One region of the Actinoplanes sp. CA-030573 genome, then DNA from elsewhere that is predicted to be linked to it. Evidence: riboswitches for the same ligand, from Rfam matches in the RefSeq annotation. Region 1 holds a riboswitch; each other region holds the start of a gene.
The links. Region 1 has a riboswitch for S-adenosylmethionine ahead of ACQP2F_RS25175 (aminotransferase class V-fold PLP-dependent enzyme). Riboswitches for the same ligand answer to the same signal wherever they lie in the genome.
Positions count from the first base shown of each region.

Region 2: another riboswitch for S-adenosylmethionine. It lies ahead of ACQP2F_RS21090 (GNAT family N-acetyltransferase); the one in region 1 lies ahead of ACQP2F_RS25175 (aminotransferase class V-fold PLP-dependent enzyme).
Region 3: another riboswitch for S-adenosylmethionine. It lies ahead of thrC (threonine synthase); the one in region 1 lies ahead of ACQP2F_RS25175 (aminotransferase class V-fold PLP-dependent enzyme).

Region 1 is NZ_CP192038.1:5,424,488-5,434,372, reverse strand. It holds gene ACQP2F_RS25205 (carbohydrate ABC transporter permease) at 1-922, opposite strand, end outside; gene ACQP2F_RS25200 (sugar ABC transporter substrate-binding protein) at 928-2,175, opposite strand; gene ACQP2F_RS25195 (LacI family DNA-binding transcriptional regulator) at 2,284-3,327, shown strand; gene ACQP2F_RS25190 (YndJ family protein) at 3,245-4,270, opposite strand; gene ACQP2F_RS25185 (glycoside hydrolase family 3 C-terminal domain-containing protein) at 4,314-6,467, opposite strand; gene ACQP2F_RS25180 (CBS domain-containing protein) at 6,633-7,070, shown strand; SAM riboswitch class IV at 7,100-7,215, shown strand; gene ACQP2F_RS25175 (aminotransferase class V-fold PLP-dependent enzyme) at 7,249-8,451, shown strand; gene ACQP2F_RS25170 (alpha/beta fold hydrolase) at 8,481-9,224, shown strand; gene ACQP2F_RS25165 (LLM class F420-dependent oxidoreductase) at 9,188-9,885, opposite strand, start outside.
Region 2 is NZ_CP192038.1:4,535,514-4,545,398, reverse strand. It holds gene ACQP2F_RS21130 (hypothetical protein) at 1-1,424, opposite strand, end outside; gene ACQP2F_RS21125 (class I SAM-dependent methyltransferase) at 1,497-2,267, opposite strand; gene ACQP2F_RS21120 (alpha/beta fold hydrolase) at 2,271-2,927, opposite strand; gene ACQP2F_RS21115 (ester cyclase) at 2,977-3,357, shown strand; gene ACQP2F_RS21110 (SDR family oxidoreductase) at 3,378-4,085, opposite strand; gene ACQP2F_RS21105 (LysR family transcriptional regulator) at 4,167-5,006, shown strand; gene ACQP2F_RS21100 (carbon-nitrogen hydrolase family protein) at 5,003-5,719, opposite strand; gene ACQP2F_RS21095 (VOC family protein) at 5,784-6,164, opposite strand; gene ACQP2F_RS21090 (GNAT family N-acetyltransferase) at 6,289-6,924, opposite strand; SAM riboswitch class IV at 6,939-7,054, opposite strand; gene ACQP2F_RS21085 (dodecin) at 7,192-7,401, shown strand; gene ACQP2F_RS21080 (PPOX class F420-dependent oxidoreductase) at 7,426-7,812, shown strand; gene ACQP2F_RS21075 (TolB family protein) at 7,764-8,573, opposite strand; gene ACQP2F_RS21070 (DHA2 family efflux MFS transporter permease subunit) at 8,645-9,885, opposite strand, start outside.
Region 3 is NZ_CP192038.1:9,490,434-9,500,318, forward strand. It holds gene ACQP2F_RS44065 (N-acetyltransferase family protein) at 1-247, opposite strand, end outside; gene thrC (threonine synthase) at 491-1,771, opposite strand; SAM riboswitch class I at 1,782-1,905, opposite strand; gene ACQP2F_RS44075 (ABC transporter permease) at 1,989-2,756, opposite strand; partial or broken gene ACQP2F_RS44080 (ABC transporter ATP-binding protein) at 2,810-3,484, opposite strand; gene ACQP2F_RS44085 (ABC transporter permease) at 3,528-4,394, opposite strand; gene ACQP2F_RS44090 (alpha/beta fold hydrolase) at 4,391-7,192, opposite strand; gene ACQP2F_RS44095 (AAA family ATPase) at 7,269-9,479, shown strand; gene ACQP2F_RS44100 (DUF3263 domain-containing protein) at 9,482-9,817, opposite strand.

The sequences.
Region 1 (9,885 bases):
ACCTCCGCTGCGTCCGGATGTAGAGCAGGCCGAAGACCAGCGCCATCACGATGAGCAGGTTGCCGACCGCGGCGCCCGGCCCGAACTGCGGCAGCAGGTTGCCGAAGCTGAGCTTGTAGGACCAGGTCGCGAACGTCGTCGAGGCGTCGGTCGGCCCGCCCCTCGTCATGATCCAGACAAGGTCGAAGACCTTGAGCGTGTAGACCAGCCCGAGCAGCAGGGTGATCGCCGAGACCGGCCGCAGCAGCGGGAACGTGACCCGCCAGAACCGCTGCCAGCCGCTCGCGCCGTCCAGCGCCGCCGCCTCGTGGATTTCGTCCGGGATTGCCTGCAGCCCGCTGTAGAGCACGACCAGGTTGAACGGGATGCCGATCCAGATGTTGGCGATGATGACGCTCGTCAGCGCCCAGTGCGGCGACGTCAACCAGTTGACCGGATCGACGCCGGCGACCTTGAGGAACGCATTGACGACGCCCGAGTCGCTGTTGAGCATCCACGACCACGTCGACGAACTGACGATCAACGGCAGCAGCCACGGTACGAGGAACAGCGCCCGTAGTGTGGCCGAGAGCCGGAAGCTCTGGGCGAAGAAGACCGCCAGCGCCATGCCGATGGTGAACTGGAACAGCAGCGACACGCCGGTGAAGACGACGGTGTGCAGCAGGGCCGGCCAGAACGTCGGGTTGTCGATGACGGCCCGGTAGTTGTCGAGGCCGCTGAACGGCGCGCCGCCCTGCACGAACGACCGGACCGTGTAGTGCCGCAGGCTCAGGTCGAGGTTGCGGTACAGCGGGTAGGCGTAGAACGCGACCAGGTAGATCACCACCGGGGCCAGGAAGCCCCAGGCCGCCCACTGTCCCGACCGCTTCCGGGCGACCCGACCCGGCGCGGCCGCGGTGGCCGGCTCGGGACGGGTCAGCACGTCGGTCACTTGACGGCCGCGGCCGCGGTGGTCTGCGCGGCGGTCATCGCGTCCTGCGGCTGCTTGCTGCCGGAGAGCGCGGCCTGGAACGCCGTCCACATCGGCTCCGAGATCTTCGGGTACTTGGTGCCCAGGTTGTCGCTGGTGCGGCCCTTCGCCGCGCCGACCGCCTGGACCCACACCTTCAGCTCCGGGTTGGCCGCCACCTGCTTCTCCTGGACCTCCTTGGTCGCCGCCACGTAGGACAGGGTCGTGTCGGTGGTCAGGGCGTTGTCGGCGTTCGTCAGGCACTTGATGATCTTCTCGCTGGTCGCGTACCGCCCGGTGTCGCTCTGCACGGGCGCGGTCACGAACTCGCCACCGGTGGGTGCCGGCGCGGTGCCGCCGGCCTGCGACGGGATGGGAATGATCCCGTACGGGAAACCGGTCTTCTTGGCATTGGCCAGCTGCCACGTGCCGTTCTCGCTGAACGCGAAGTCGCCGGTCGCGAACTCCTGCCAGCTGGTGGTCTGGGTGTTGTTGAGGACCGAGTTGGGCGCGAGGCCCTTCTTGACCCAGTCGGTCCAGAGCGTGACGGCGGCGACGCCCTGGGGCGAGTCGAGCTGGGTGAGGTTCGCGCCGGCGCCCCAGAACCAGGGCAGGAACTGGAACGAGCCCTCCTCGGTGCCGATCGCGGAGAAGGTGATGCCCTTCTTGCCGGCCGCCTTGACCTTCTCCAGCGCGGCGGTCAGCGACGTCCAGTCCTTGATCGTGGCCGGATCGACCTTGGCCGCGTCCAGCACCTTCTTGTTGTAGTAGAGCGCCAGCGTGTTGGCGCCGATCGGGATGCCGTACGTCTTGCCGTCGAGCTGCCCGGCGGCGAGCAGATTGGGCTCGATCGCCGACGTGTCGATCTTCGTATCCGCGGTCGTGGTGAGCACGCCCGCCTCGGCCAGCGTGGAGACCACCGGGTTGTCGACGATCAGCACGTCCGGGGAGTTGCCCTGCTGGGCCGCGAGCAGCGCCTTGTTGGTCAGGTCGGTGGTGTCGAAGCCGGTGCGCTTGACCGTGACGCCGGCGTCGGTGCCGCACTTCTGCAGCAGCTTGACCCAGTCCGACGAGTCGTCGAACTGCGGGTAGGGATCCCAGATCGCGAAGGTGCTCTGCTGCGGGCCGGAGGCGCCCGCCGAGGATCCGTCGTTCGAGCAGGCGGTCACGCCGACCGCGAGCGTCAGGGCGGCGAGGGCACTCAGGCCGCGCCGGGAGAACGTCATGTTCGGTACCCCTGGTTTCCGAGGAGGAAGAAACAGAAGGAAAACGATTGCCTCGACGCTAGGGATCACCTTGCCGGGATGTCAAGGGCCGGTTACGGTTCGAGAGTCGTGGTCGGGGAAACCGGGGAGGAAACGCTGGGCACCATCGATCGCGCCGCCACCATCAGCGAGGTGGCGGCTCTTGCCGGAGTTTCCCCGGGTACGGCGTCGAAGGCGTTGAACGGGCGGGGCGCCCTGCGGCCGGAAACCCGTCAGCGCGTGCGGGAGGCCGCCTCGCAGCTGGGCTTCGTGGCCAACGCCGCCGCGCGCAGCCTGCAGGCCGGCCGCACCTACACGGTCGGCATGATCACCACCGACTCGATCGGCCGGTTCAGCATCCCGCTGCTGATCGGCGCCGAGGACGCGCTCGGTGCGGGCCAGGTGTCGGTCTTCCTGTGCGACGCCCGCGACGACCCGATCCGCGAGCAGTACTACCTGCGGACGCTGCTGGGCCGCCAGGCCGACGGCATCATCGTGACCGGGCGCCGGACCCAGGCCCGCCCGCCGATCGGCCGGTCGCTCCCGGTGCCGGTGGTCTACGCCTTCATCAGCTCGACGGACGAGGCGGACTGCTCGGTGGTCCCCGACGAGGCCGACGGCGCCCGCCGCGCGGTCGAGCACCTGCTGGCGGTCGGCCGCCGCCGGATCGCCCACGTGACCGGCCCCGAGCACCACCACTCGGCCACGGTCCGGGCCGGCGCGGCGATGCAGGCGCTGGCGGCGGCGGGCCGGGAGCCCGCGGCGCCGGTCCTGTTCGGCGAGTGGTCCGAGGCGTGGGGCCGCCAGGCCGCCGGCATCCTGCTCTCGACCGGCGCCGCGGTGGACGCGGTGTTCTGCGGGAGCGACCAGATCGCGCGCGGACTGGCCGAGGCGTTGCAGGAGTCCGGCCGGCGGGTGCCCGGCGACGTGGCGCTGGTCGGCTTCGACAACTGGGACGTGATGGTCGACGGCTGCCGCCCGGCGCTGACCAGCATCGACATGGACCTCGAAGGAATCGGGCGGACCGCGGCGGAGCTGCTGCTGGCCGCCATCAACGGCGACCCGGCACACGGCCGGCGGGCGCTGCCGGGCCGCTTGGTGCCGCGAGCGTCGACGGCGGTGCACCCGAGCTGATCCGGCGCCCGGTCAGCGGGTCGTGGTGGGTGCGCCGGGCCGGGACGCCGCCGGTGCGGCGGTGCCAGGCCGGGACGCCGGTGCGGCGGCGCGAGGTCGGGACGCCGGCGAGGCGGCGCCAGGCCAGGATGCCGCAGAGGCCGAAGCAGAGGGCGTTGGCCAGGCCGTGGGTGGCCGCCATCCAGGTCAGCGACGGGTGCGGCAGGCCGGTCGCCTCGCCGAGCGCCCAGCTCAGCGCGAGCAGCATGGTCGCGGCCAGCACGCCGGTGGATGTCAGCAGCAGGGCCCTGGTGGTGCGGTCGCGCGCGGCCGGGACGATGTGCCGCCAGGTCAGCCCGGCGACCAGCCACATGCCGGCGGTGAGGACGACCGCGCCGGCCAGCTCGACGTAGTCGCTGATGAAGTAGCCGGCGAAGACCAGCGCCGTGCCGGCCGGCACGGTCAGCGCGGCGAGGGTGGCGGGGCTCGGCCGGCCGGGCGGGGCGGTGGTGGCCGCGGCGAGGGTGACGGGGCTCGGCCGGCCGGGCGGGGCGGTGGCGGCGACCAGGCCGGCGATCAGGGCGGCCGCGAAACCCGCGAAGTGGAAGTGTGCCACGGTCAAAGCCAGCACGGCCGGGCGGAAGCCGAGCAAGTGGTAGCCGTATCGCTCGGCGACCAGCGCGGCGGCGGCCACGAACGGGGTGACCAGCGCCGTGGTGACGGCGACGCCGACCGGGGTGGGGCGACGGAGCCGGGGCAGCGCGTTGATCGCCAGGAACGCGGTCGCCAACGCGTACGGAATCGTGAACGCAAGCGTGAGCGGACCGCGTGGAAGCCACAAAGCGATCGCGGCCGGCAGGGCCGCCGCCGGCCACCAGCGTGCGCGGATGCCGGCGAGCCGGAGACCGAGCGGCACCACGAGCAGCATGCCCACCGTGACGGCGACGTTGACGATGGCGGTCATGGCGGCTCCCGTCGCTTAGTTGAACGTGTTCAACTATAGCGGGCTACGTGTTGGCCCGCTTGACCAGGCCGGCCAACGTCTCGGCGGTGAACGGGCTGCCCGGGAACATCGCCATCCGGCCCAGCGGGAAGCTGCCCAGCATCTGCAGCGTCGAGGAGTCCATGGGCAGCCCGCCGGCCAGGCCGCCCTCCGCCATCGCGGTGAAGACCTCGGTCAGCACCTCGGCGCCGCGCGGGTCGGTCAGCCACTCGCCGATCGTGGAGTCGGCGGTCAGCGGCACGCGCGCCTCGTCGCCGGGCACGTCGACGGTGAGCGATGCGCGGATGTCGCGGGACGAGGCGCCGATCTCGATCCGGTGGGGCCCGCCCTCGACCACCCAGCGTGACAGCCGCACGTCCCAGTAGGCCAGGTCGCCGCGCTCGATGAGCAGCACGACCTCGGCGGTCTCACCGGCGGCGATCGGGACGCTCGCGAACGCCTTCAACTCCCGCGGCGCGCGGCGCACCCGCGAGGACGGCACACTCACGTACGCCTGGACGACCTCCCGCCCGTCGACCGGCCCGGTGTTGGTGACCGGCAGGCGGAGCTCGATGCCGTCCTCGCGAACGACGGCGCCGGCCTCGCCGTACGAGAAAGTGGTGTAGGAAAGGCCGAAGCCGAACGGATAAGCCACCTCCTGCCCGCGCGCGTCGAAGCCCCGGTAGCCGAGGTGGATGCCCTCGCCGTAGCGCACGTGGCCGGCCTCGCCCGGGAAGTCCAGGTAGGACGGATGGTCGGCGAGCCGGAGCGGGATCGTCTCGGCGAGCCGGCCGGAGGGGTTCACGCGGCCGAAGAGCACGTCGGCCACGGCGCTCCCGCCGGCCTGGCCGAGCAGCCAGCCCTCGACCAGGCCGGCGACGTCGGCATCCCACGGCTTGGTGGTGACCACGGCGCCGTTCGACAACACGACGACCGTACGGGGGTTGGCCGCCGCGACCCGCCGGATGAGCTCCAGGTGTGCGGCCGGCAGATCGAGCGACTCCCGGTCGGCCCCTTCGGTCTCCTGCTCGGTGCCCGCGAAGACGACCGCGATGTCCGAGCTGCCGGCCAGCCGGACCGCCTCGTCACCCCCGGCGGCGAAGCCGACCCGGCCGGGCGCGGCCTCGGACATGGCGGTGAGGGCGTCGTCGAGCCGGGTCGGGGTCATCTGTGAGCTGCCGCCGCCCTGGTAGCGCGGGGTGCGGGCGAGCTCGCCGAGGACCGCGATGGTCTGGCCCTCGGTGCGCAGCGGCAGGACCGCGCCCTCGTTCTTGAGCAGCACGATGCCGCGGCCGGCGATCTCCCGGGCCAGGGCGTGGTGTGCCGCCTGGTCGTACCCGTCCGAGGTGTCCGGTGTGGACTTCGCCACGAGGTCGTGCACCCGCGACGCGGCGAGCGCGAGGGTCCCGGCCGGGAGGCGGCCGCCGGTGACGGCTTCGACCAGGGCCTGGTCACCGGCCGGGTCCGGCCCGGGCATGGTCAGGTCGAGTCCGGCCCGCACCGCCTCGACCCGGTCGACCACGGCGCCCCAGTCCGAGACGACGACCCCGCGGAATCCCCACTCGTCACGCAGCACCTCGGTGAGCAGCCAGTGATGCTGACTGGCGTAGACGCCGTTGACCCGGTTGTAGGCGCACATCACGGTCCACGGCTGCGCGGTCGTCACGACCCGCTGGAAGGCGCGCAGGTACAGCTCGCGCAACGATCGCTCGTCGACGTCGGCGCTGATCCGCATGCGGTCGGTCTCCTGGCTGTTCACCGCGAAGTGCTTGAGCGAGGCGCCGACCCCGCGCGACTGCAGGCCCTGCACCCAGGCGGCCGCCAGCACACCGGTCAGCAGCGGGTCCTCGCTGAAGTACTCGAAGTTGCGGCCGCCCAGCGGGGTCCGCTTGAGGTTGATGCCGGGACCGAGCAGCACCTGCACGCCCATCGCCCGGCACTCGTCGCCGAGCGCCTCGCCCATCCGGCGCAGCAGCTCGGGATCCCAGGTCGAGCCGGACGCGACCGCGGGCGGGAAGCAGGTGGCGGGCCGGCCGGCGAGCAGGTCACCGGCGCCGGCGACCTGCAGGCGTACGCCATGGGGCCCGTCGGTCAGGGTGATCGCCGGGACGTCACCGGCCGCCGTGCTCGACCAGAAGTCACTGCCGCTCGTGATCGCCGCTTGATCATGCAAGTCCATGAGAGGTCCCTTCGCTGACTTCGGAGCGGGCTTGACATCTCGACGCTCTTGACATCTTGCCGTGGTTGACTGCATCTAGGCATATGCACGCAACGTGGCGTGGCTGCCCCGTAACGGACGGCCCGCCCCGGCGGCTTCCGCGGATCGGACGGGATGGGGAGCAAGATGCGTATCAGCGACATTCTCCGCGTCAAGGGCAGCAAAGTCGTCACCGTGACACCGGACTCGGATGTGGCCCGGCTCCTGGCCGTGCTGGCCGAGCACAAGATCGGTGCGGTGATCGTGTCGGCGGACGGCAGCCGCGTCGACGGGATCGTCAGTGAGCGCGACGTGGTACGGGCGCTCGCCGCCCGCGGCGCCGCGGTGCTGAGCGAGCCGGTCAGCCGGATCCACACCGTCAGCGTCCGCTCGGTGTCCCCCGAGGCGCCGATCGAGGACGTGGCCCGGCTGATGACCGATCACCGGTTCCGGCACGTGCCGGTGCTCGAGAACGGCGGCCTCGCCGGCCTGGTCAGCATCGGCGACGTGGTCAAGAACCGCATCGACGAGCTGGAGTCCGAGCGCACCAGCCTCGAGGGCTACATCACCGGCGAGCGTTACTAGCCGCGCCACCTTTGGTAGGTTGTCGGGCAGGTCATGAGTGTCAGCGCACAGCCCCGGCTTGCTGACCGGCAACCCTTCCGTCCGCGATGGGGTGCCCCGGGTGAGGACCGGGCCTGTCGCCGGCCGGCGAGGGCAAGCGCGGACCCGCAAGAGGGTCCCCTGTTGCGGAGGTACACCCATGTCCCTGGCCGTCCAGACTGCCGACCTCGACGTCATCGGCGCCGGTTTCGTCCACCTCGACTACGCCGCGACGGCCCCGTGCGTACGGGTGGCCGCCGATGCCGTGCAAGCCCTGCTCCCTCGCTACGGCAGCGTGCACCGCGGCGCCGGTCCCCGCTCGCAGGCCTCCACCCTGGAGTACGAGCGGGCCCGCGCCGTCGTCGCCACGTTCCTCGGCTGCCGCCCCGGCGACCAGGTCGTCTTCACCCGCAACACCACCGACGCGCTCAACCTGCTGGCCCGCGCGCTGCCGCCGGGCACGACCACGGTCGTCTTCGACGGCGAGCACCACGCCAACCTGCTGCCCTGGCCGTCGGTGCTCCGGCTGCCCGCGCCATCGTCGCCGGCCGAGGCGGTGGCGGCGGCCGACCGGGCGCTGGGTGACCGGACCGGCCCGGCGTTGCTGACGGTCACCGGCGCGAGCAACGTGACCGGCGAGGTGTGGCCGCTGCGCGAGCTCGCCGCGGTCGCCCACCGGCACGGCGCCCGGATCGCGGTCGACGCCGCCCAGCTCGCCCCGCACGCGCCGGTGTCGCTGGCCGGCCTGGACGCCGACTACGTGGCGCTCTCCGGCCACAAGCTGTACGCGCCGTTCGGCGCCGGGGTGCTCGCCGGCCGCGCCGACTGGCTCGACGCGGCCCCGCCCTATCTGGCCGGCGGCGGTGCGAGCGCGTGGGTCGGCGACCGTGCCGGCGACGTGCGCTGGGCGACCGGCCCGGCCCGGCACGAGGGTGGCACCCCCAACCTGCTGGGCGCGGTGGCGCTCGGCGCGGTCTGCGCCGCCCTGCTGGAGACCGACCGCGCGGCGCTGCGCGCGCACGAGCAGGAGCTGCTCACCCGGCTGCGGGAAGGGGTGCGGCGCCTGCCGGGCGCGGTCGAGGTGAGTCTGTTCGGTACGCGGACGGCCGAGCGCGTGGGGATCGTGTCGCTCGCGCTGCCGGGCCGCGATCCGGTCGCCGTGGCCGCCCGGCTGGCGGACACGTTCGGCATCGGCGTGCGGGCCGGGCAGTTCTGCGCGCATCCGCTGGTGCGGCGGCTGGCGTCGGTTCCGGGTGGTGCCGGTTGCGGCGAGGCGGGATTGCTGCGGGTGAGCTTCGGGCTCGGCACGACGTCCGACGACATCGACAGCCTTCTCGGGGCGCTGGGGCTTCTGCTGGGCTGAGCGACCGCGGCGGCCGGAGGGATGGGGCGATGGATCTGCGCGTGACCGGCGGCGGCCGTGGCGAGCCGCTGCTGCTGTTGCTTCATGGGCTGGGCGCGACCGGCGACGTGTGGTCGGGGTGGGCGCCGCTGCTCGCCGAGCGGTGGCCCGGGCGCTGGCTCGCCCCGGACCTGCCCGGCCACGGTGGCTCGGCGCCGCTGCCGGAGTACACCTTCGACGCTCTGGCCGGCGCGGTCCGCCCGCTCGTCGAGAACGGGCGGACCGTCGTGCTCGGCCACTCGCTCGGCGGCGTCGTCGCCCTCGCGCTGGCGGCCCGGCCCGGGGTGGTGGCGGTCGTCGGGCTCGGCATCAAGGTCGGCTGGACCGGCGACGAGCTGGAGCGGGCGCGGGCGCTGGCCGGGCGGCCGGTTCAGTGGTTCGGCACGCGTGAGGAGGCCGTAGCCCGGCATCTGCGCGTCTCCGGCCTGGCCGGGCTGGTCGCCCCGGACGACGCCGCCGTCCGCAGCGGCGTCCGGGAGGAGGACGGCCGCTGGCGGACGGCGCTCGACCCGCGCGCGTTCGGCGTCGGCGCCCCGGACATGGCCGGGCTGCTGGCGCGGTCGGCCGCGCCGGTGACGCTGGCCCGGGGCGAGCACGACCCGATGAGCACCGACGACCAGATCCGGGCGCTCGGCGTCGAGCCGGTCCCGCTCCCGGGGCTGGGCCACAACGCCCACGTCGAGAGCCCGGCCGTGTGCTACCCGTTGATCTCGTCCCGCCAGGCCAGCCACTGACGCAGCGCCGACAGGTCGTAGTCGGGGCCGCCGGCCGCGACCGTGAACAGGGTGACGCCGCGGTCGAGCAGCGCCGGTCCGTCCTCGGCCGGCTTGCCGTTGACCGCGGCCGAGATCTCGATCTCGGCCGGGTCGCGCCCGACGTCGGCGCAGTGGCCGCGCAGGATCTCGGTCTTGCGGGCGATCGTGGCGGCGTCGCCGAAGCTGTGCCAGATGGTGGCGTGCTTGGCGACCAGGCGCAGCGTCTTCTTCTCGCCGCCGCCGCCGATCAGGACGGGGAGGTCGCGGGTCGGCCGCGGGTTCAGCTTCGACCAGCGGGACTCGATGCGGGGGAGGGCCTCGGCCAGGTCGTCGAGCCGGCTGCCGGCGGTGCCGAACTCGTACCCGTACTCGTCATAGTCCTTCTCGAACCAGCCGGAGCCGATGCCGAGAATGAGCCGGCCGTCGCTGATGTGGTCGACGGTGCGGGCCATGTCGGCCAGCAGCTCGGGGTTGCGGTAGCTGTTGCAGGTGACCAGCGCGCCGATCTGGACGCGCGAGGTCTGCTCGGCCCACGCGGCGAGCATCGTCCAGCACTCGAAGTGCAGGCCGTCCGGCTCGCCGTACAGCGGAAAGAAGTGGTCCCAGTTGAAGACGATGTCCGCGCCGAGGTCCTCGGCCT
Region 2 (9,885 bases), 890 kb from region 1:
CGGTATCCGGCCACGCAGCGCAGCGCCGGCAGCAGGTCGCCGCGGGCCAGCGCGACGTCCAGGGCCTCGCGCAGATCGGTCAGCGACCGGTGGATGCCGAGCCGGTCCTGCTGGGCGAAACGGAACCGCTCGTCCAGCACGATCCGGTAGAGGTCGTCGGCCGGGCCGCCGAGGCGGGCACGGGCGGCGAGGTGGTGGACGAGGCGGCGCAGGCAGTACTCGTCGGCCCGCTCCCAGTCCGGTGCGCGGAGGTAGTGCTCGACGATCCGCTCGTGCTGGCGCAGCGGCTCCACGTAGTACCGGTTGCGCCGGCGCCGGCCGCCGTCCTCGTACTCCTCGGTGACCAGGAAGTCGGCGACCGAGCGGTGGTAGAGGCGGTAGCCGGGGTCGCCCTCGGATGGGTCGGGCACGTGCTCGACGGCCTGGGTGACCTCGTCGAGGTGCACGTTGAGCTGGGCACGGGACCAGTCGAGCCAGCGGGGCAGGGCGGCGTCCGGCGCGACCGGGGTGGCCACGGTCAGGCAGCCGAGGAACGGCTCGTGCCGGGTCAGCCAGGCGTCGCCGGAGGGGACGAGACGATCGAGGAACGCGCGGTAGAGCCCGTTCAGGCCGCGGGGCAGCGCGCCGATGTCGGTTCCCCGGGCGAGCTCGGCCAGCAGCCAGTACGCGTACAGGAAATTGCCGTCGGCCTGCCGCACCAGATCGTCCACCCGGTCCCGATCGCCCACCCGCCCGGCGATGTAGTCGCGGAGATCCTCGTCGGTGCGCGCGGCGAACTGGGCCCCGGACAGGTTGACCAGCCGGGCGTCGTCGAACGCGTCCACCACCGCCGGAACGTCGCGGGTGGTGAGCACGAACCGGACGCCGGACGGGAAGTCGCCGGAGCCGGCCAGCAGCCCGACGATGGCCGGCGCCTCGTCCAGGGCGTCGACCAGGATCGTCCGGATGACCGGGGCGCCGCCGCCGGCCAGGCGTTGCAGCGGGCGGCGGACCACGCGGTGGTACACGTCGCGCGGGTCGACCTGGTTGACGACGAGGTTCTGCAGGGCGATGACCTGACCGGCGTTCCGGCCGACGTTCTGCACGATCCGGGTCTCCGGCGACAGCTCGGCCAGCAGGGCCAGCGCGACCCCGTCGTCGGACATGAGCTGCTGGGCCAGTCCGGTGGCGAACTGGGCCGGGTTGGCCGCGCCGTCCTGACCTCGGCCCACGCAGAAGTGGGTGGCGTCGATCCGGGACCGCACGGCGTCGACCCGGGCCCGCAGGGGGCCGGCCCGGGACGGGGCCGGATCGTCACCGGCCAGCCACCGGGCGACCGCGGTCTTGCCCCAGCCCGGCTCGGCGACCAGCAGCAGGAAGCGCTCGTCGCCGCGGAACAGCCAGTCCTCGACGGCATCGAGTACCCAGGCGCGCCCGACGACCATAGGGACCGACGGTCCGCGTCCGGGGCGGCGTCGTCAAGACAGTTGTCGGCAACAGGCCCGTCGGCGGTCCGCTCAGGGACGGCGGGCGGAGACGAGCCAGGAACGCGCTCCGAACCAGACGCCGTCCTCTCTCCGGTGGGCGGTCACCTCCCGCCGCAGGCGGTCGAGCGCGACCTCGGCGGCCGGCGGGCCGAGGCGGCCGAGCAGCTCGCCCGTGCAGCTGAAGCCGCGGATCCAGGCCATGGCGGACGGCACGTCGGGGCCGAAGCAGATCGGCTCGCGGACGTCGGTGAACGTGACCTCGTCGAAGCCCGCGGTGTGCAGCAGGCCGGTGACCGCTTGCGGGTCGGCGAGCGTGAACGGGTCGGGGCCGTTGGCGGCGGCCGACGGGGTGCCGGGGGCCAGGGACCGGCGGATCGCGGCGTCCCACTCGTTGCGGTCGTGGGACTGCCAGACCAGCATCACCAGGCGGCCGGAGGCGCGCATCGCCGAGGCGATGTTGACGAAGGCGGCCACCGGGTCGGCGAAGAACATGGTGCCGAAGCGGCTTATCGCCACGTCGTAGTGCAGGGCCGGGAACGGGTGGGTCTGGGCGTCGCCCTCTTCGAAGCGGACGTTGGTCAGGCCCTCGTCACGGGCCGCGGCCCGGGCCCGCTCCAGGGCGGGCGCGGAGACGTCGACGCCGAGGGCGGTGCCGCGTGCGGCGGCCCGCGCGGCCTCCCGGGTGGTCAGGCCGGCGCCGCAGCCGATGTCGAGGACGTGCTCGGTGGGCGCGATGGCGGCGGCGCGGCGCAGCACGTCGTTCAGCAGGCGGAGCTCGGCGTCATATCCGGTGGCGTGCATCGGTCACGCCCCGCTCTCGGCGACCGCGTAGGAATGCAGCAGGGCGGCCAACTCCCGCGGATGGCTCAGGGCCGGCGTGTGGCCGCCGTCGATCTCCTCCGGCGTGATGCCCAGGCGCTCGCGCGACACCCGGCGGAGGTACGGCAAGGGCAGCAGCCGGTCGTCGCGGCACGCGATCACCCGGGTCGGTACGGCCGGCCATGCCGCGAGCGGGGACGGCTCGGACAACCGGGTCTCGGACTGGCGGCGTGAGCGCTTCATCGCCTCGGCCGCGAGCTCGGCCGGAACGTCCTGATAGAACAGATCGCCCTCGGCCTCGTGGTCGTACCCGGTGTCGGCCCAGTAGTCGGCGGGGGCCTCGCCCGGCGCGGGGATCATGGGAGCGACCAGGACCAGCTGGGCCACCGGCACGCGGTCGCACACCAGCGGCGCGACGAAGCCGCCCAGGGACTGCGCCACGACGATCGGCGGGCCCGGCGCGGACAGCGCGCCGATGGCGGCGGCGACCACGTCGGCGTATTCCACGAGACCGGCCGCGTCGTCATCGCACGGCAGATCGGGGGCCGAGGTCGTGTGGCCGCGGTCGCGCAGGTCGGCCTCGACGAGGTGCCAGTACCAGCCGACGTCGCCGGCGCCGTGGATCATGACAAAGGTGGCCATGCCGACACGCTAGACGCCGCCTGCGACATTTCCCGGGTAAGACCGTGGCATGGACGATCGCGAGACCCTCGAGAGGTACACGGCCTATCTCGCCGCGTGCAACGACCGGGACTGGGCGGCGGTCGCCGGCTTCGTGCATTCCGCGGTGCTGGTGAACGGGGTTCGGCGGACGCGGGAGCAGTACGTCGACGACATCCGCAAGACGGTCGCCGTGTTCCCGGACTACACGTGGGAGATCCGGCACGTCGTCCGGCAGGCGCCCTGGCTGGCCGTCCACCTGCACGACCGGGGAACACGGCACCGGCCGTTCCTGGGCGCCCCGGGCGACCGGTCGCCGGTCGAGACCGACGAGTTCGCCATGTACCGGATCGCCGGCGGGCGCATCGCCGAGCTCTGGGGCACCGCCGACAACGCTCGCCTGCGCCTTTGACGCGACAAAGCCGGCGCCGCCTACCAGGGCACGACGCCGGCGTCCTCGAAGAAGCCGCCGGTCGGCCCGTCGTCCGGGAGGGTGGCCAGCTTGATCGCGATCGCGGCGCCCTGCTCCGGCGTCCGTACGCCACGGAAGCCGTTCAGATCGGTGGCGGTGTAACCGGGGCAGCCCGCATTGATCAGGATGTTCGTGTCGCGCAGCTGCTTGGCGTACTGGATGGTCACCGCGTTGAGGAAGGTCTTCGACGGCGCGTAGGCCACCGAGATCGGGCCGACGTCGCCGCCCGCCGTCTGGCGGGTGAGGGAGCCGACCGTGCTCGACATGTTCACGATGCGCGGCGACGCCGACCGGCGCAGCAACGGCAGCATCGCGTTGGTGACCCGGATGACCCCGATGACGTTGGTCTCCACCGCTGCCCGCACGGCGTCGAGGTCGGCGCCGATCGGATCCTGCGGCATGCCGCCGGTGATCCCCGCGTTGTTGATCAGCACGTCGAGACCGTCGCGCTCGAGCAGCCGGGCGGCCGCGGCCACGCTCGCGTCGTCGGTCACGTCCAGTGGCACCCCGAACGCCTTGCCGCCCAGCTTCGCCACCGCCGTCTCCCGGCGATCCTCGTCCCGGGCGCCGACGCCGACGCTCCAGCCCAGCGCCAGCAGGCCCGCCGCGATCTCGTACCCGATCCCCTTGTTCGCGCCGGTGACCAGCGCAATCTTCGTCTCGCTCATGAGTCGATCCTGTCCGCGCGCGGCGGTGGCCGCCAACACCGTCTGAGTACCCGGCGATACCCCGCGGGTATCGTCGGCGGCATGGAGACGCGGGAGCTGCGCTATTTCGTCGCCGTCGCCGAGGAGCGGCACTTCGGGCGGGCGGCCGAGCGGCTGGGCATCGCGCAACCGCCGCTGTCCCGCGCGATCCAGCAGCTGGAGCGGCGGCTCGGCGTCACCCTCCTGGAGCGGTCCAGCCGGGCGGTGACGCTCACCGAGGCCGGTTCGGTGCTGCTGGCCGAGGGGCGGGCGGCGCTCGACGCGGTGGCGGCGGCCGATCGGCGCACCCGCCGGGCGGGGGCGACCAAGCCCGGCCTCGTGCTGGTCACCAAGGCGGGCGCGTCCAGCGAGCTGCTGGCCAAGCTGCTCGACGCGTACGCGGTGGAGCCCGGCGCCGTGGAGGTCGAGGTGCTCCTGTGCGGGATCGGCGAGCAGGAGCGGCTCCTGCGCGACGGCCGGGCCGACGTGGCGCTGCTGCACCGGCCGTTCGACGCCGCCACCGGCTTCGACGTCGAGGAGCTGATGACCGAGGGCCAGGTCGCGGTGCTGCCCGCCGGGCACCCACTGACCACCCGCCCGGCGCTGTCGATGGCCGAGGTGGCCGCCGTTCCGGACCTGCCGATGCCGCGCTGGCCGTGCCGCGACGGCTCCTATCCGGACGGTCCGGGCCCCGAGGTGCGCGACCACACCCAGTTGCTGCAGCTGATCCAGCTCGGCCGCACGGTGGCGGTCCTGCCCGAGTCGTGCCGGGGTCAGCTCGGGCACGGGCTTCACCCCGTACCGGTGCCGGATGCGCCCCGGGTGACCACGGTGATCGCCTGGCCCCCGCAGAGCCGTTCCCGCGCTCTGGCCGGTTTGGTCCGCGCCGCGACCCGCCTCTAGATCTCCGCCGTCACGAAGCCGATCTCCCCCGCCGGAACCTGCGCCACCACCCGCCCCGACGGATCGATCACGGCCGTCGGCCCAAGACCCACGCGGGACCCGTCACGCTCGCCGGTCACATCGGCCGAGACCCACCACAAACCCGTCTCCCGTACGCGGCGAGCGCGCACCGCGTTGTGCCGATGTTCCCAGGCGAGGGCACTCGCCCGCCGCATCATGTTCTGCGCCGGCTGCAGCACCACCCGCGCACCGGCCGCCGCGACCGCCCGCGCCGCCTGCGGATACTGCGCGTCGAAGCAGATGTTGAGGCCGAACCGCACCCCCGCGCACTCGAAGACCGGATAGCCGTCACCCGCCGTGAACACCGACTCCCCCGCGGTCAAGAACATCTTCCGGTACGCGCCGAGCACCCGGCCGCCGCTCACGACGAGCGCCGTGTTGAAGAACCGCCGGCCCGCCCGCTCGATGATGCCGAGCACCAGCATCCGGTCCGCGACCGCGATCCGGGCCAGCACGTCGTCGAGCTCGGCCGAGCCCAGTTCGAGGGCCGTGTCGCGTACGTGCTGGCCGGTGACGAGATAGCCCTGGAGAAAGCACTCCGGGAACAGCAGCAGGTCGGCGTCCTCGGTCCGGGCGGCGAAGTCTCGCACCACGGCGATCGCCGAGTCGACGTCGCCGAGAATCTCCGGCGTCTGACAGGCCGCGATCCGCATGGCCAACCTCTCGTCCCGTTCGGCCTCTCGTGCCGTTCGGCTTCTCGTCCCGTTCGGCTTCTCGTCATGGCTCGTGGAACGGCTCGGGCTCGGCCGGGATCCGCTTGGACATCAGGCAGAACTCGTTGCCCTCCGGATCCTCGAGAACGACCCACGAGCCGCTGCCGACGATCGCCGACCGTCGCGCGCCGAGTGCGAGCAGGCGATCCAGCTCCTCCGCCGGCGACCGGTCGGTCGGGCAGACATCGAAATGCAGCCGGTTCTTGCCGGCCTTCCCCTCGGGCACCGTGATGAACAGAATGTCCGGGCTGACGGTGGCCCCGCGGATGGCCACGCCGGTCGCGTCCCGCGCGAAGACCCGGTAGCCGAGAACCTCGCACCAGAACGCCGCCATCAGCTCCGCGTCGCCACAGTCGACAATGATGTCCCCGATCCGGCTGGCCACAGAGCCGCATCCTACGGAGGCGGCCGCCCGCAGACCGCCCCCACCCTTTCTTGGGTGGGGCCACATTCGACCACGGCCCACCGACATTTTCGGGCCGTCGTCCACAGGCGTCCCGGCCGCCCGCTCAACCGCCGGCCGGTGCGTTGCGGCCTGCGTTGAGGGCGGCCTGCCGCTCCTTGATTGCCGGCCATTCGGCGGCCAGCACCGAGAACATGGCCGAGTCGCGCAGGCGGCCCTCCTCGCCCGGCGCCCAGGAGCGGCTCCACGAGCGCAGCACGCCCTCGAACCGGCCGCCGACGCGCTCGATCGCGGCCCGGGAGCGGTGGTTGCGGGCGTCGGTCTTGAGGTCGACCCGCTCGACCCGCCACTGCTCGAAGGCGTACCCGAGAAGCAGGTGTTTGGCCTTGGTGTTGACGCCGGTGCCCTGGGCCGAGGCCGCGAGCCAGGTGAAGCCGATCTCGACGGCGAACAGCTCGTCACGGCCGGGCCAGAGCCGGGGATCCAGGTAGGCCGTCGCCCCCACCGCGCGCCCGTCCCAGATCTGCGCGAACGGGATCAGCCATCCGGTCGCGGCCCGCGCATGCTGCTGGTCGATGTAGTCGCCTACCTCCTCGGCGCGGGGCACCCAGGTGAAGCGGTAGGCGTCCCGGCTCTCCTCGGCGGCCAGCGCGAGGCCGGCGGCGTGGCGCCGGTCGAGCGGCTCGAGGCGCACCCGGTCGCCCTCGAGCACGGGCGGCGTGACGGTGGCGGGAAAGGGCATGGCTGCAGCACTCCGTTCGCGACTTGCCCGGCGCCCCGTGCGCCGGACCCGGTCCTCACCCGGGGCACCCCGCCCGCGAGAGGAGGGTTGCCGGCCAGCAAGCCGGGGCTGCGCGCTGGCACTCATGACCTGCGGACACCGTGCCATCGCCGGCGGCCGTAGGCAAGCCGGTTCCCGGCCGGGGCGAGCCGCGGGTGAGCCGCCGCCGGAAGACGATGCGGGAACGCCGCCCGGCGTGGTGGGATGGGCTTTTGCGGAGGGGGCGACATGACCAACCACGTGTACCGGCTCAGCGAGATCGTCGGCAGCAGCCCGACCAGCATCGACGACGCCATTCGCAGCGGGATCGCCAAGGCGGCGCAGACCGTGCGCAACATCGAGTGGTTCGAGACGCAGGAGGTTCGCGGCCAGGTGGTGGACGGCCAGGTCGCGCACTTCCAGGTACGCCTGAAGATCGGCTTCCGGGTCGAGGACTGATCACCGCCGCCCTACAGTGGGCGGGTGGATCTTCCCGGGAACCTGGTCGAGCTGCTGCGCCGGCCCAGCCTCTGCTTCCTCACGACGCTCATGCCCGACGGCTCGCCGCAGATCACCGAGGTCTGGGCGGACACCGACGGCAATCACGTCGTGATCAACACCGTGCGCGGGCACCAGAAGGTCCGCAACATCGAGCGGGACCCGCGGGTGGCGGTCGCGGTCGCGGACCCGGAGAACCCGAGCCGGTACGTCGCGGTGCGCGGCCGGGTCCTCGAGGTGACCGAGCACGGCGCCGCCGAGCACATCGAGGAGCTGTCCCAGCGCTATCTGGGCCGCCCCTACCCGTGGTTCGGCGGCCGCGATCAGGTCCGGTTGATCGTGCGCATCGAGGCGGACCGGGTCACCGGGTAGTCGACGTACGCGAACCGGTCGCCGGCCGGGGACCAGCTGTTGACGTTGATCGTCCCCTGGCCGCCGTCGAGCGACACCACCGTGCGCGCCGACCGCCAGTCGTCGCCGTCGACCAACCGCAGCAGCACCGGCAGATCGGCCGGATGCCCCGCCGTCCCGGGCGGGAAGCTCAGATAGACCGCCCGGGAGCCGGCCAGATGCGGGAACCAGTTGACCCGCTCGTCGAAGGTGAGCTGCTCCAACCCGCTGCCATCCGGGCGGATGCGAGCAATCTGCGCGGCGCCTCCGCCGAACCGCTCGGTGTTGAAGTAGATCCACTCCCCGGACGGCGAGTACTCCGGCCCGTCGTCGGCGCCCGGCCCGGAGGTCAGCTGCCGGCTGCCCCGCCCGGAGACCCCGACGGTCCACAGCGTGCCCGACGTCCACTCCCCGGGCGTGATGCCGACGTAGGCGAGCGTGGACCCGTCCGGGCTCACCCCGTGCAGGAAGTGCAGGAACCCGTCGTCGGGGGTCACCCGGCGGACCGCACCGCCCTCCAGCGACCCCTCGTAGATGTGGCCGTCGTCGGCCGACATGTAGACCAGGCCGCCCGGCCCGAGCACGTGATCGTTGTTCAGCGCCGGCAGGCCCTCGAAGACGATCTGGGCCGGGGCGGACCCGTCGAGGGCCAGCCCCCAAAGCAGTCCGTCCCCGTTGAGCACGAGCCGGTCGTCGGCGGCCCAGTTCGGCGCCTCGAACAGGACCGTCGAGCTCTCGTGCACGACCGAAGCGGTGCCCGAGCCCAGATCGAAGATCAGGACCCGGCACCGCTGTCCGTCGGCGAGCGCCCGGCTCAGTGGATCATCACCGGAGGCTCGACCGCCTCGCCGTCACCGCCGGCCGGAGCCGCGGGCGCGGCCTCCTTCTTGCGCGGCAGGAAGGCGATCGGGATGAACACCGTCAGCATCAGGATCCAGCCGACCGTGAACGTGTGGGCGAACGAGTCGGCCACGAACTGCAGGCCGCGCTCGAGGATGTTCGGCGGCAGCGGGATCGGCGCGCCCTGCTGGTGGGCGATCGCCGCGCCGGCCTCGGTGATCGGCTCACCCGTCCGCGGGTTGGTGACGCCGGGGATGACCGGCGAGCCGTTGAGCTGACTGGTCAGGATCACGGACATGGTCGCCGTGCCGATCGAGCCACCGATCTGCTGGAGGATGTTGACCAGGGTCGAGCCGCGGGCCACGTCCTGGTGGTGCAGCGTGCGCAGCGCCGAGGTCATGATCGGCATCATCGTGCCGCCCATGCCGAGGCCCATCACGAACAGCGAGCCGCACAGCAGCACGTACGAAGTGTCGACGCCGACCTGGGTGAACGTGAAGAACCCGGCGCCGATCAGCAGCATCGCGAACGGGACCGTGCGGCCGACCGGGATCTTGTCGGCCAGCGTGCCGGCGATCGGCATCGTGATCATCGCGCCGATGCCCTGCGGCGCCATCAGCAGACCCGCGTGCAGCGTCGACTCGCCGCGCACCTGCAGGAAGTAGCTGGGGAACAGGAGGCCGGAGCCCATGAACGCGATGACGAAGACGAACAGCGAGATCGTCGAGACGGTCAGCCGCTTGTTCTTGAACAGGCGCAGGTCGAGCAGCGGGTGCTTGGGCTTGAACGAGTAGAGCACGAAGGTGATCACCAGCAGCGCGCCGACCACCATCGGGATCCAGACCTTGGGCGCGGTGACCGTGCCCTCGGCCGGCAGCGACGAGACGCCGTAGAGGAACAGCGCGAGGCCGGGCGAGAGCATCAGCATGCCGAGGAAGTCGAACGACTCCGACGGGTGCGGGTCGTCCTTGGGCAGCGCGAACTGCGCGTAGATCAGCGCGACGATGCCGATCGGCAGGTTGATCAGGAAGACCCAGTGCCAGCTCGCGGCCTCGATCAGCCAGCCGCCCAGGATCGGGCCGCCGATCGGGCCGAGCAGCATCGGGATGCCGAGCACGGCCATCAGCCGGCCGATGCGCTGCGGTCCGGCCGCCCGCGTCATGATCGTCATGCCGAGCGGCATCAGCATGCCGCCGCCGAGGCCCTGCAGGACCC
Region 3 (9,885 bases), 4.1 Mb from region 1:
CGAGCTCGACGTCCACGGTGCCCAGGTTGTCGGCTTGTGAGAAGGCCAGCTCGAGATGACCCACCGGCTCACCGTCGAGGCGGGCGAGGTAATGCTCGACGACGTAGCTCGCGGCCGGCGTCGCCACCCTGGTCGCGAACGCCTCGGGCGAGAGCGGCTCGATGTCGCTGCGGTCGTGGACGGCGCCGGCGCGGTAGATCTCGTAGGCGTCCGCGGCCGAGGCGAGCGGACCGATGGAAAGCACCATGGCCGCCACCCTGGCGGGTCGGCGGCCATGTATGCCAGCGAATTTGGTCGGGAGGGTGGACGCACAGCGCCTCCGGCACTGGGTCGTTGGGCACCTCGAGAGATTGTCGCCAAGCTCGAAAGGTGAGGGGCCTCGTACGGCGTCGGCCCTCCCGCAGAGAGCATCTTGCCGACGCTGAGAGGCCCGCGCAAGTCCTCCGGCGATGGAATCTTCAACTAATGGCAGACAGTCGATTACCGACGGTCATCCCAGCAGGCCCGCCTCCCGGGCCCCGCGCAGCGACGGCTTGATCTGGTGAGTGGGCCCGACCAGGCCCGCGACCGCGTCGAGGGTCTTGAGCCCCTCGCCGGTGTTGTAGACGACGGTCTCCTTGTCGGGGTCGAGCTTGCCGCTCGCCACGAGCTTTTTGAGCACCGCCACTGTGGTGCCACCGGCGGTCTCGGCGAAGATGCCGGTCGTCTCGGCCAGCAGCCGGATGCCCGCGCGGATCTCGTCGTCGTCGGCGTAGTCCATCCAGCCGCCGGTGCGCTTCACCGACTCGATCGCGTACGCGCCGGCCGCCGGGTCGCCGATGTTCAGCGACTTGGCGATGCCGGTCGGCTTGACCGGGACGATGTGGTCGGTGTCGTTGTGCAGCGCGACCGCGATCGGGTTGCAGCCGGCCGACTGGGCGCCGAACACGGCCCAGCCGCCCTCGGGCGCCTCGACCAGGCCGATCTCGACCAGTTCCGCGAACGCCTTGTCCACCTTGGTGAGCAGCTCGCCGGAGGCCATCGGGATGACGACCTGGGCCGGGATCCGCCAGCCGAGCTGCTCGGCGACCTCGTAGCCCAGGGTCTTGGAGCCCTCGGCGTAGAACGGGCGGACGTTCACGTTCACGAACGCGGTGTCCTCGAACTCGTCGGTCTCGACCAGCTCGCCGCAGAGGCGGTTGACGTCGTCGTACGAGCCCTCGATCGCGACCAGGTCGCCGCCGTAGACCGCGGTCGTGACGACCTTGCCCTGCTCCAGGTCGTACGGGATGAAGACGATGCTGGGCGCGCCGGCCCGGGCGGCGTGCGCGGCCACCGAGTTGGCCAGGTTGCCGGTGGAGGCGCAGGCGAAGCGGGTGAAGCCGAGGCCGCGGGCGGCGGTGAGCGCCACCGACACGACCCGGTCCTTGAACGAGTGGGTGGGGTTGGCCGAGTCGTCCTTGACGTACAGCGGCGCCCGCAGCCCGACGGCGGCGGCCAGCGCGGGCGCGCTGACCAGCGGGGTCAGGCCGGGGTCGAGGGTGACCCGGGTGGCCGGGTCCTGGCCGGCGGGCAGCAGACCGGCGTAACGCCAGATGTTCTGCGGACCGGCCTCGATCTGCTCACGGGTCACCCGCGCGAGAGCGGCCTGGTCGTAGGCCACCTCGAGCGGGCCGAAACACTCGTAACAGGCGTGCTGGGCGACCAGCGGGTATTCGGCGCCGCACGCGCGGCAGACGAGGCCACGGGCCGGGGAGTCGGTGACCGAGGGTGTGCTGACGGCAGACGTCATCGAGGCCTTCCTCTCATCTTTCCCCGAAGCCGGGGACGGAATTAGCACCTGCCGCGTGCGGCCTCTTCAGTGAGACAAACACGGTGGTTGCCGGGGCTTCATCGGGCCGTTCCCTCTGCCCCTCTGGATGAGGTATTCAGTTGTTTCCCACACCTTACGTCGGGTCGTGGCGGACACGGAGTGGGCATCCCGAGGTGTGAGCCACGACCCAGGCCCGTCAGCGGTTCGGCAGCCTCATGAAGGCCGACCGGGACCACAGGATGCCGGTCACCGCGAGCACGACCGACCAGGCGACGGCCAGGATCCAGGTGTCGCCGACCGGGGTGCCGTCGAGCAGGTGCCGCAAGGTGTCGATGATCGGGGTGAACGGCTGGTTCTCGGCGAACCACCGCACACCCGGCGCCATCGTGTCGGTCGGGACGAACGCGCTGCTCACGAACGGCCCGAAGCTGAACAGCAGGGACAGCGAGTTGGCACCGGCCACGGTCTTGGCGGTCAGGCCGAAGGCAGCGGTCATCCAGCTGACCGCGAACGTGACCAGCACCAGCAGCCCGGCCACGGCGAGCCAGTCGAGCCCGCGAGCGCCCGGACGGAAGCCCACCGCGAAGAGCACCCCGATGACCAGGAGCAGGCTCAGCGACGTACGCACGAGGCTGCCACCCACCTGCCCGGAGAGCACCGCCACCCGGGAGACCGCCATAGTCCGCAGCCGGGCGATCACTCCCTCGGTCATGTCCTGGTTGATGTTGATGGCGGTGGCCGACCCGCCGCCCCCGATCGCCATCACCAGGATCGCCGGTGAGATGTAGTTCACGTACGCGCCGCGGTCGCCCGCGCTGATCGCGCCGCCCAGCACGTACGTGAAAAGCAGCAGGAAGATGCACGACGTGCCGATGCCGCTGATGGTCATGAGCGGGAACCGGACCATGCGGGTGAGGTCGCGCCGGACCATGGTGGCCGAGTCGGCCAGGACGAACGAGGTCATCGGATCCCCCCGGTGAGTGCAAAGAAGACGTCGTCGAGCGTGGATTGCGCGCCGACCGAGCTCTTCAGCTCGTCGGCGGTGCCGGAGGCGACGAGCCGGCCCTGGTCGAGCAGCGCGATGCGGCCGGCCAGGCGGTCAGCCTCGTCGAGGTACTGCGTGGTGAGGAAGATCGTCACGCCCCGGGCCACCAGGTCCTCGATGATCTCCCACATCGTGCGGCGGCTGCGCGGATCGAGACCGGTGGTCGGCTCGTCCAGGAAGATCAGCCGCGGCTCGCCGACCAGGGTCATCGCCAGGTCGAGCCGCCGCTTCATGCCGCCGGAGTAGGTCGCCACCGACCGGCCCGCCGCCTCGGTGAGGTCGAACCGCTCGAGCAGCTCGTCGACGCGGGCCCGGCCGGCCCGGGCGCCGAGGTGGCGCAGGTCGGCGATGAGCCGCAGGTTCTCCCGGCCGGTGAGCACGCCGTCGACGGCCGAGAACTGGCCGGTCACGCCGATGATCTCGCGGATCTTGCCGGGCCGGCGACGCAGGTCGTGGCCGTCGATGGTGACGTCGCCGGCGTCGGGCGCCAGCAGCGTGGTGAGGATCTCGACCATCGTGGTCTTGCCGGCGCCGTTCGGCCCGAGCAGGGCGAAGACGGTGCCGGGGGCGACGGTGAGATCGATGCCGTCGAGGACGGTGTGGCTGCCGAACGCTTTCCGCAGCCCGCGCACGGTTATCATACGCATACTATACATACGCGTATACGTGGAGGCTACGTATAACCGGGAGCTACGAGGTGATGTCCTTCCGGGTGAAGCGCCAGAACGCCAGCGACCAGAAGAGCGTGGCGTAGCAGACCGCCGCGATCGCGCCCTTGACCAGGTCGTCCACCTGCGGCGGGGTGGAGAGCAGGCCGAGCCAGGCGTCGCTGTAGTGGGTCGGCAGGCCGGTGCGCAGGCTCCCCAGGGCGGTGATCTGGTCCAGGATGCTGGAGAGGATCCACAGCAGCACCGCGCCGCCGACCGCACCCAGCGCCGCGTCGGTCAGCACCGAGAGCAGGAACGCGAGACCGGCCACCACGAGCATGATCACGGCGAGGTAGGCGACGATCCCGAGCAGGCGGAGCACGCCCTGGCCGGGCGGGATGGCGGCGGCCACGGTGCTGCCGAGCGGGTGCCAGCCGTAGCGCAACGTGCCGACCAGAAGGCCGGTCGCCGTCAAGATCAAGAGCGCGAGCAGCGCGTACGCCAAGGCCACCACCAGCTTGATCGCGAGCAGCCGCACCCGCGGCACCGGGATCGCCAGCAGATAGCGCAGGCTCCCCCAGCTCGCCTCGCTCGCCACCGGGTCGCCGCAGAACAGCGCCACCACCACGACCAGCAGGAAGCCGGCCGAGACCGCCAGGCAAAACAGCGCGAAGTTGAGCCCGCCCGAGGTAGCCAGGTCGACCAGGCTGCCGAACGCCCCGCCGCCGTTGTTGTCGTCGTTGCCGTTCCCGCCGCCGAACTCGAAGGCGACCAGGATGATGAGCGGGAGCAAGACCATGAAACCCAGGGCCAATTGGGTACGACGGCGGGTCGCCTGCCGCTTGACCTCGGCCCACACCGGGAGCGTCGCCGACGCCCGGTACCCCTGGACTGCCGCTCCCGCGCTCATCGGTCCCCACTTCCTCGCGAGTTGTCGCCGACCAGGGCCAGGAACGCGTCCTCCAGCCGCCGGCGCGGCACCACCCGGTCGACGTCGACGCCGGCCCGCACCAGCGAGGCCACCACCTCGGCCCGGGGCGTGCCGTTCATGTCCACGATCAGGCCGCTCGCCCCGTCCGGGGTCACCGAGCGCACACCCAGCCCCTCGAGCACCCGGGCGGCGGCCGGCACGTCCGAGACGTCGAGCAGCACCGACGGCGACTCGCCGACGATCTCCTCGACCGGGCCGGACGCCACGATCCGGCCCTTGTTGACCACCACCGCGTGCGTGCAGGTCTGCTCGACCTCGGCCAGCAGGTGGCTGGAGACCAGCACCGCCCGGCCGTCGGTCGCGTAGCGCTTGAGCACCCGGCGCATCTCGGCGATCTGCGGCGGGTCGAGACCGTCCGTCGGCTCGTCCAGCACCAGCAGCTCGGGCAGGCCGAGCATGGCCTGGGCGATGGCCAGCCGCTGCCGCATGCCGTGGCTGTACTTGCGGGTCTTGCGGTGCACCGAGTCGCCGAGGCCGGCAATCTCGAGCGCCTCCTCGAAGTGGGCGTCCGCCTCCGGCCGCCCGGTGGCCTGCCAGTACGCCCGGAGGTTGTCGTAACCGCTGAGGTGGGGCAGGAAGCCGGGACCCTCGACCAGGGCGCCGACCCGGGACAGGATCGGCGCGCCAGGCGTGAGGCGGTGGCCGAAGACCAGCGCGTCGCCGCCGGAGGGCATGGTCAGGCCCATCAGCACGCGCAGGGTGGTGGTCTTGCCGGCGCCGTTGGGCCCGAGCAGGCCCACGACCTGGCCGCGCTCGACCGTGAAGCCGATCTTCTCGACGGCGACGAAGCCGTCGCCGTACGCCTTGCGGAGATCGCGCACCACCAGCGGCGTGTCCGCGAACTCGGCCAGCACCTCGTCGTGCCGGCGACGCCGTCGCCGGCGGCGCACGAACTGCACCACCGCGAGGCCGAGCACGATCGCGACCAGCAGACCGGCCAGCACGTACCGCCAGATCGTCTGCGGGTTGGCGATCGGCGTCCCGACCACCGTGGGAAGCGTGAGCGTCGAGCCCACCGCGACCGTGTAGACCGCCGGCTCGGCCGGAGTGAGGAACGCCTGATCGCTGGTCGCGACCACCACCCGCAGGACGTGGCCGACGTCGATCTGCCGGACGATCGCCGGCAGGGTGACCGTGACCTCGGCCGCCTTGTCGATCGTGGCCGGCAGACCGGTGAGCCGGACGGGCGCGACCAGGCCGGCGCTCAGGGTCTCGGCGCCCGACTGGTCGACGTCGTAGAGCTTGGCGAAGAGCGTCGCCTCCCCGGTCGGCGAGGCCGCCCGCAGCCGGATCGCCGGCGCGCCCGCCACCTGGATCGCGCTGGTCACCGGCGCCGACTGGAAGGTCGCGTGCTGCCCGGGTATGTCGCCGGCGATGCCACCGAGCAGCTCGCTGAGCCGGCTGCCCGCGCCCGGCAGCGAGGACAGGGCGCCGGGGTTGCCGTTGGGCGGATTCGCGATCTGCTGCGCCGCGCCGGTGAGCGCGACCTGAGTGCCGCCCGCGTGGAGACCGGGGTAGACGTCGGTGGAGTAGCCGTTGGTGACCAGCCCCCGGTCGAGCGCGCTGAAGCCGGCCACCCGCGAGTAGGTGAAGCTGTTCTCCGGGGCGGCGCCCTCGCCCTTCACGTAGTGGTCGAGCCACTGGACGGTCAGGTACTTCACCCGGTCCTGATCGGTCTGCGGCCCGGCGCCGCCGTCGTGGCCGCCGGTGAACCAGGCGACCCGGACCGGGGTGCCGGTCGCCGCGATGCCGCGGGCGTTGGCGTCCGCCTCCGACAACGGGAAGAGCGTGTCGACCTCGCCCTGGATCAGCAGCGTCGGCGCCTTGATCTTGTCGAGCACGGTCGCCGGGCTCGACTTGCGCAGCAGCGCGAGCGTGGCGGCGCTCGGCGTGCCGTCGGTCGCGAGCTGCAGATAGGCGGCGCAGAGGTCGGCCGCGAAGCGGCCGCACGACGGGTCGCCCGCCGCGCTCGCATCGGCGCCGGCGCCGGCCGCGCCGTCTCCCGCCGCGCTCGCATCGGCCGCACCGGCGCCGGCCGCGCCGCCTTGACCGATCGCGGCGCCGTTGCCGAAGTAGAGGCCGGCCCATCCCTTCTTGAAGACGCCGGTCGCGGCCGAGTCGGCGGACTGCGGCAGGAACACCTTGGTCAGGTCGTTCCAGGTGATCGACGGGACGATCGCGTCGACCCGGGGGTCCTGCCCGGCGAGCATGAGGGCCAGGCCGCCGCCGTACGAGCCGCCGACCACGCCCACCCGCGGGTCGCCGGCCGCGTCGAGCCGCACCTCGGGCCGGGCCGCGAGCCAGTCGAGCAGTCCCTGCGCGTCCTTCACCTCATAGTCGGGGCTGTCCAGGTGGATCTGCCCGCCGCTGCGCCCGAAGCCCTGCGCGGTCCAGGTGAGCACGGCGTAGCCCCGGTCGGCGAGCGACTGGGCGTCGTCGCTGACCGACTCCTTCGTGCCGCCGAAGCCGTGTGCCAGCAGCACCGCCGGAACCCGGCCGCCGCGGTCGCGGGGCAGGTAGAACCGGGTGTCGAGCACGACCGGCTGGTCGCCGCCCGGCCCCGAGCGCACGGTGATCCGCTGGTCGGTGGCGCGCCAGCCCGGCGTGTCGGGCCGGACCGCCCAGCCGACGAGAGCGGCGACCAGCACGAGGACCACCGACCCGGCGACGACCCGGCGGCGTGTGGCGGCTTTCCGGAGCCGGCCCGACAGTGACATGGGGCCAAAGCTAGCCGCCCCGATCTGAGCTTCGGCTGTGAACCATCACAGCGCGACGGCGATAGCGTGTATCACTGTGTCTCCCGAACTCACGCTGACCGTCACCCTGCGGCCGGCCGCGCTCGACGCCCGCCGCGGCATCGTCCGGCTGCACCCCGAGGTGATGGCCGCCCTCGAGATCAACCCCGGCGATCCGGTACGCCTGGCCGGCGCCCGCACCACCGCGGGCGTGGCCGCGCGGGCCGAGGCGGGTGCGAGCCGTGCCCTGCTCTACGCCGACGACCTCACCATCGGCAACCTCAAGATGCGCGACGGCGGCCAGGTCACGGTCGCGCCGCTGCCGGTGGTCGAGGCCCGCCGGGTCACGCTCACCGGCCCGCCCGAGATCGTGGCGGTGGTCTCCCCCGAGATGCTGCGGCTGGCCCTGCTCGGCAAGGTGGTCAGCGCCGGCGACGACGTCTCGCTGCTGCCGCAGGACGTGCTGCCCGACGCCGGCAACCGGTCGCTGGTCGAGGCGGCCCGCCGCAGCCTGGCCAACCGGGTCGGCTACGGCTGGACCAGCGCGCTGCTCGCCGTCACCGCCGTCGACGACACCGACGGCGCCCTGGTCACCATGGACACGGTGGTCGGCTGGGCGGACGGCTACCACACGACCGCCGGCACCGCCTCGACCCCGGCCGTCCGGGCCAGTGCGCCGGCTGCGACCGATCCCGAGGTGCCGCCGCCCAGCCTCGACGACCTGCCCGGCCTGCGCTCCCAGGCCAAGGAGCTGGAGGAGCTGCTCGACCTCGGCTTCCACCACGGCGAGGTGCTGGCTCGGCTGGGCACGAAGGTCTCGCTCGGCGTGCTGATCTCCGGGCCGTCGGGCTCGGGCAAGTCAGCGCTGGTACGGGCGGTGGCCGCCAAGGTCGGAGCGCGGGTGCTCCCGGCCTGGGCGCCGTCGCTGGCCGCGCTCACCAACGACGCCGCCGCCCAGCAGCTGCGGGCGCTGGCCCGGGACGCCCGCGGCACCGGCCCGTCGGTGCTGCTCTTCTCGGACGTCGACGCGCTCGCGCCCCGCGACGAGCCCGGCCCCCTGTCCACCGTCTTCCACCAGATCCTCGAGGAGACGGTCCGGGCCGGGGTCGCGGTGGTCTGCACGACGAGCCGGCCGGAGTCGGTCGACCCGTCGCTGCGCGCCCCCGACCTGCTGGCCGTGCAGCTGGCGGTGCCGCTGCCGGACGCGGCCATGCGGCGCGAGCAGCTCGGGGTGCTCACCCGCGGCATGCCGCTGGCCGAGGACGTACGGCTGGACGAGGTCTCCGGCCGTACGCCCGGATTCGTCGCCGCCGACCTCGGAGCGCTCGCCCGCGAGGCCGGCGTGCGCGCCGCCCTCCGCCAGAAGGACGCCGAGTCACCCACCGTGACCATGGCCGACTTCGAGGCCGCGCTCGACGTGGTCCGCCCGACCTCGATGGCCGACTCCACGCTCGAGGTCGCCGCCGTGACCCTGGACGACGTGGGCGACCTCGCCGACGTCAAGCAGGTGCTCACCGAGTCGGTGCTGTGGCCGCTCACATATCCGGACACGTTCGCCCGGCTCGGCGTCTCCCCGCCGCGCGGCGTCCTGCTCTACGGCCCGCCCGGCTGCGGCAAGACCTACCTGGTCAAGGCGATCGCCGGCACCGGCAAGGCGAACGTGCTCTCGGTCAAGGGCGCCGAGCTGCTCAGCAAGTGGGTCGGCGACAGCGAGCGGGCGGTGCGCGAGCTGTTCCGCCGGGCCCGGGAGGCGGCGCCGACGCTGGTCTTCCTGGACGAGGTGGACGCGCTCGCGCCGACCCGCGGGCAGTCCACCGACGGCGGCACCGCCGACCGGGTGGTGGCGGCCCTGCTGACCGAGCTGGACGGGGTGGAGGAGCTGCGCAACGTGGTGGTGATCGGCGCGACCAACCGGCCCGACCTGATCGACCCGGCGCTGCTGCGGCCGGGGCGGCTCGAGCGGCTGGTCTACGTGCCGCCGCCGGACGGTGCGGCCCGGGCGGCGATCCTGCGGGCCTCGTCCAAGCAGGTGCCGCTGGACGAGTCGGTCGACCTCGACGCGCTCGGCGCCGATCTCGACGGGTTCTCGGCGGCCGACTGCGCGGCCCTGATCCGGGAGGCGGCGCTGGCCGCGATGCGGGACTCGCTGGAGGCCACCACGGTCACCGCGGCGAACGTGGCGACCGCGCGCGAACGGGTCCGGGCGTCGCTCGATCCGGCCCAGGTGGCGTGGCTCTCCGCGTACGCGCAAGAACACCAACCCGGCTGAGGTCACCGACGGCGCGTACGTGCCCTCGTAGCCCGGAGGCGCCGCAGGCGGCCGACCAGTACCGGATCGTGCTCGATCGCCTCGGGTTTGTCGAGAAGCGCGTTGAGCACCTGGTAGTAGCGGGTCGAAGAGAGGCCGAAGGTGTCGCGGATGGCCTGCTCCTTGGCGCCGGCGTGCTTCCACCAGCGACTCTCGAAGCCGAGGATGTCGCGCTCGCGGTCGGTCAGCCCCGGCTTCTGCGCGGTGGGCTCGGCCGCTTCATCCGCCTCGACCGCCTCGACCGCTTCGTCCGCTTCCCGAGGGACCGGGATGTGCTGGGTGGACTCCTCGGGCTGCATGGTGCTCCTCGGGCTGGACCTGGCGGGGGCCGCGAGCAGCATAAGTTGCCGTAGGCCCCCGCGCATGG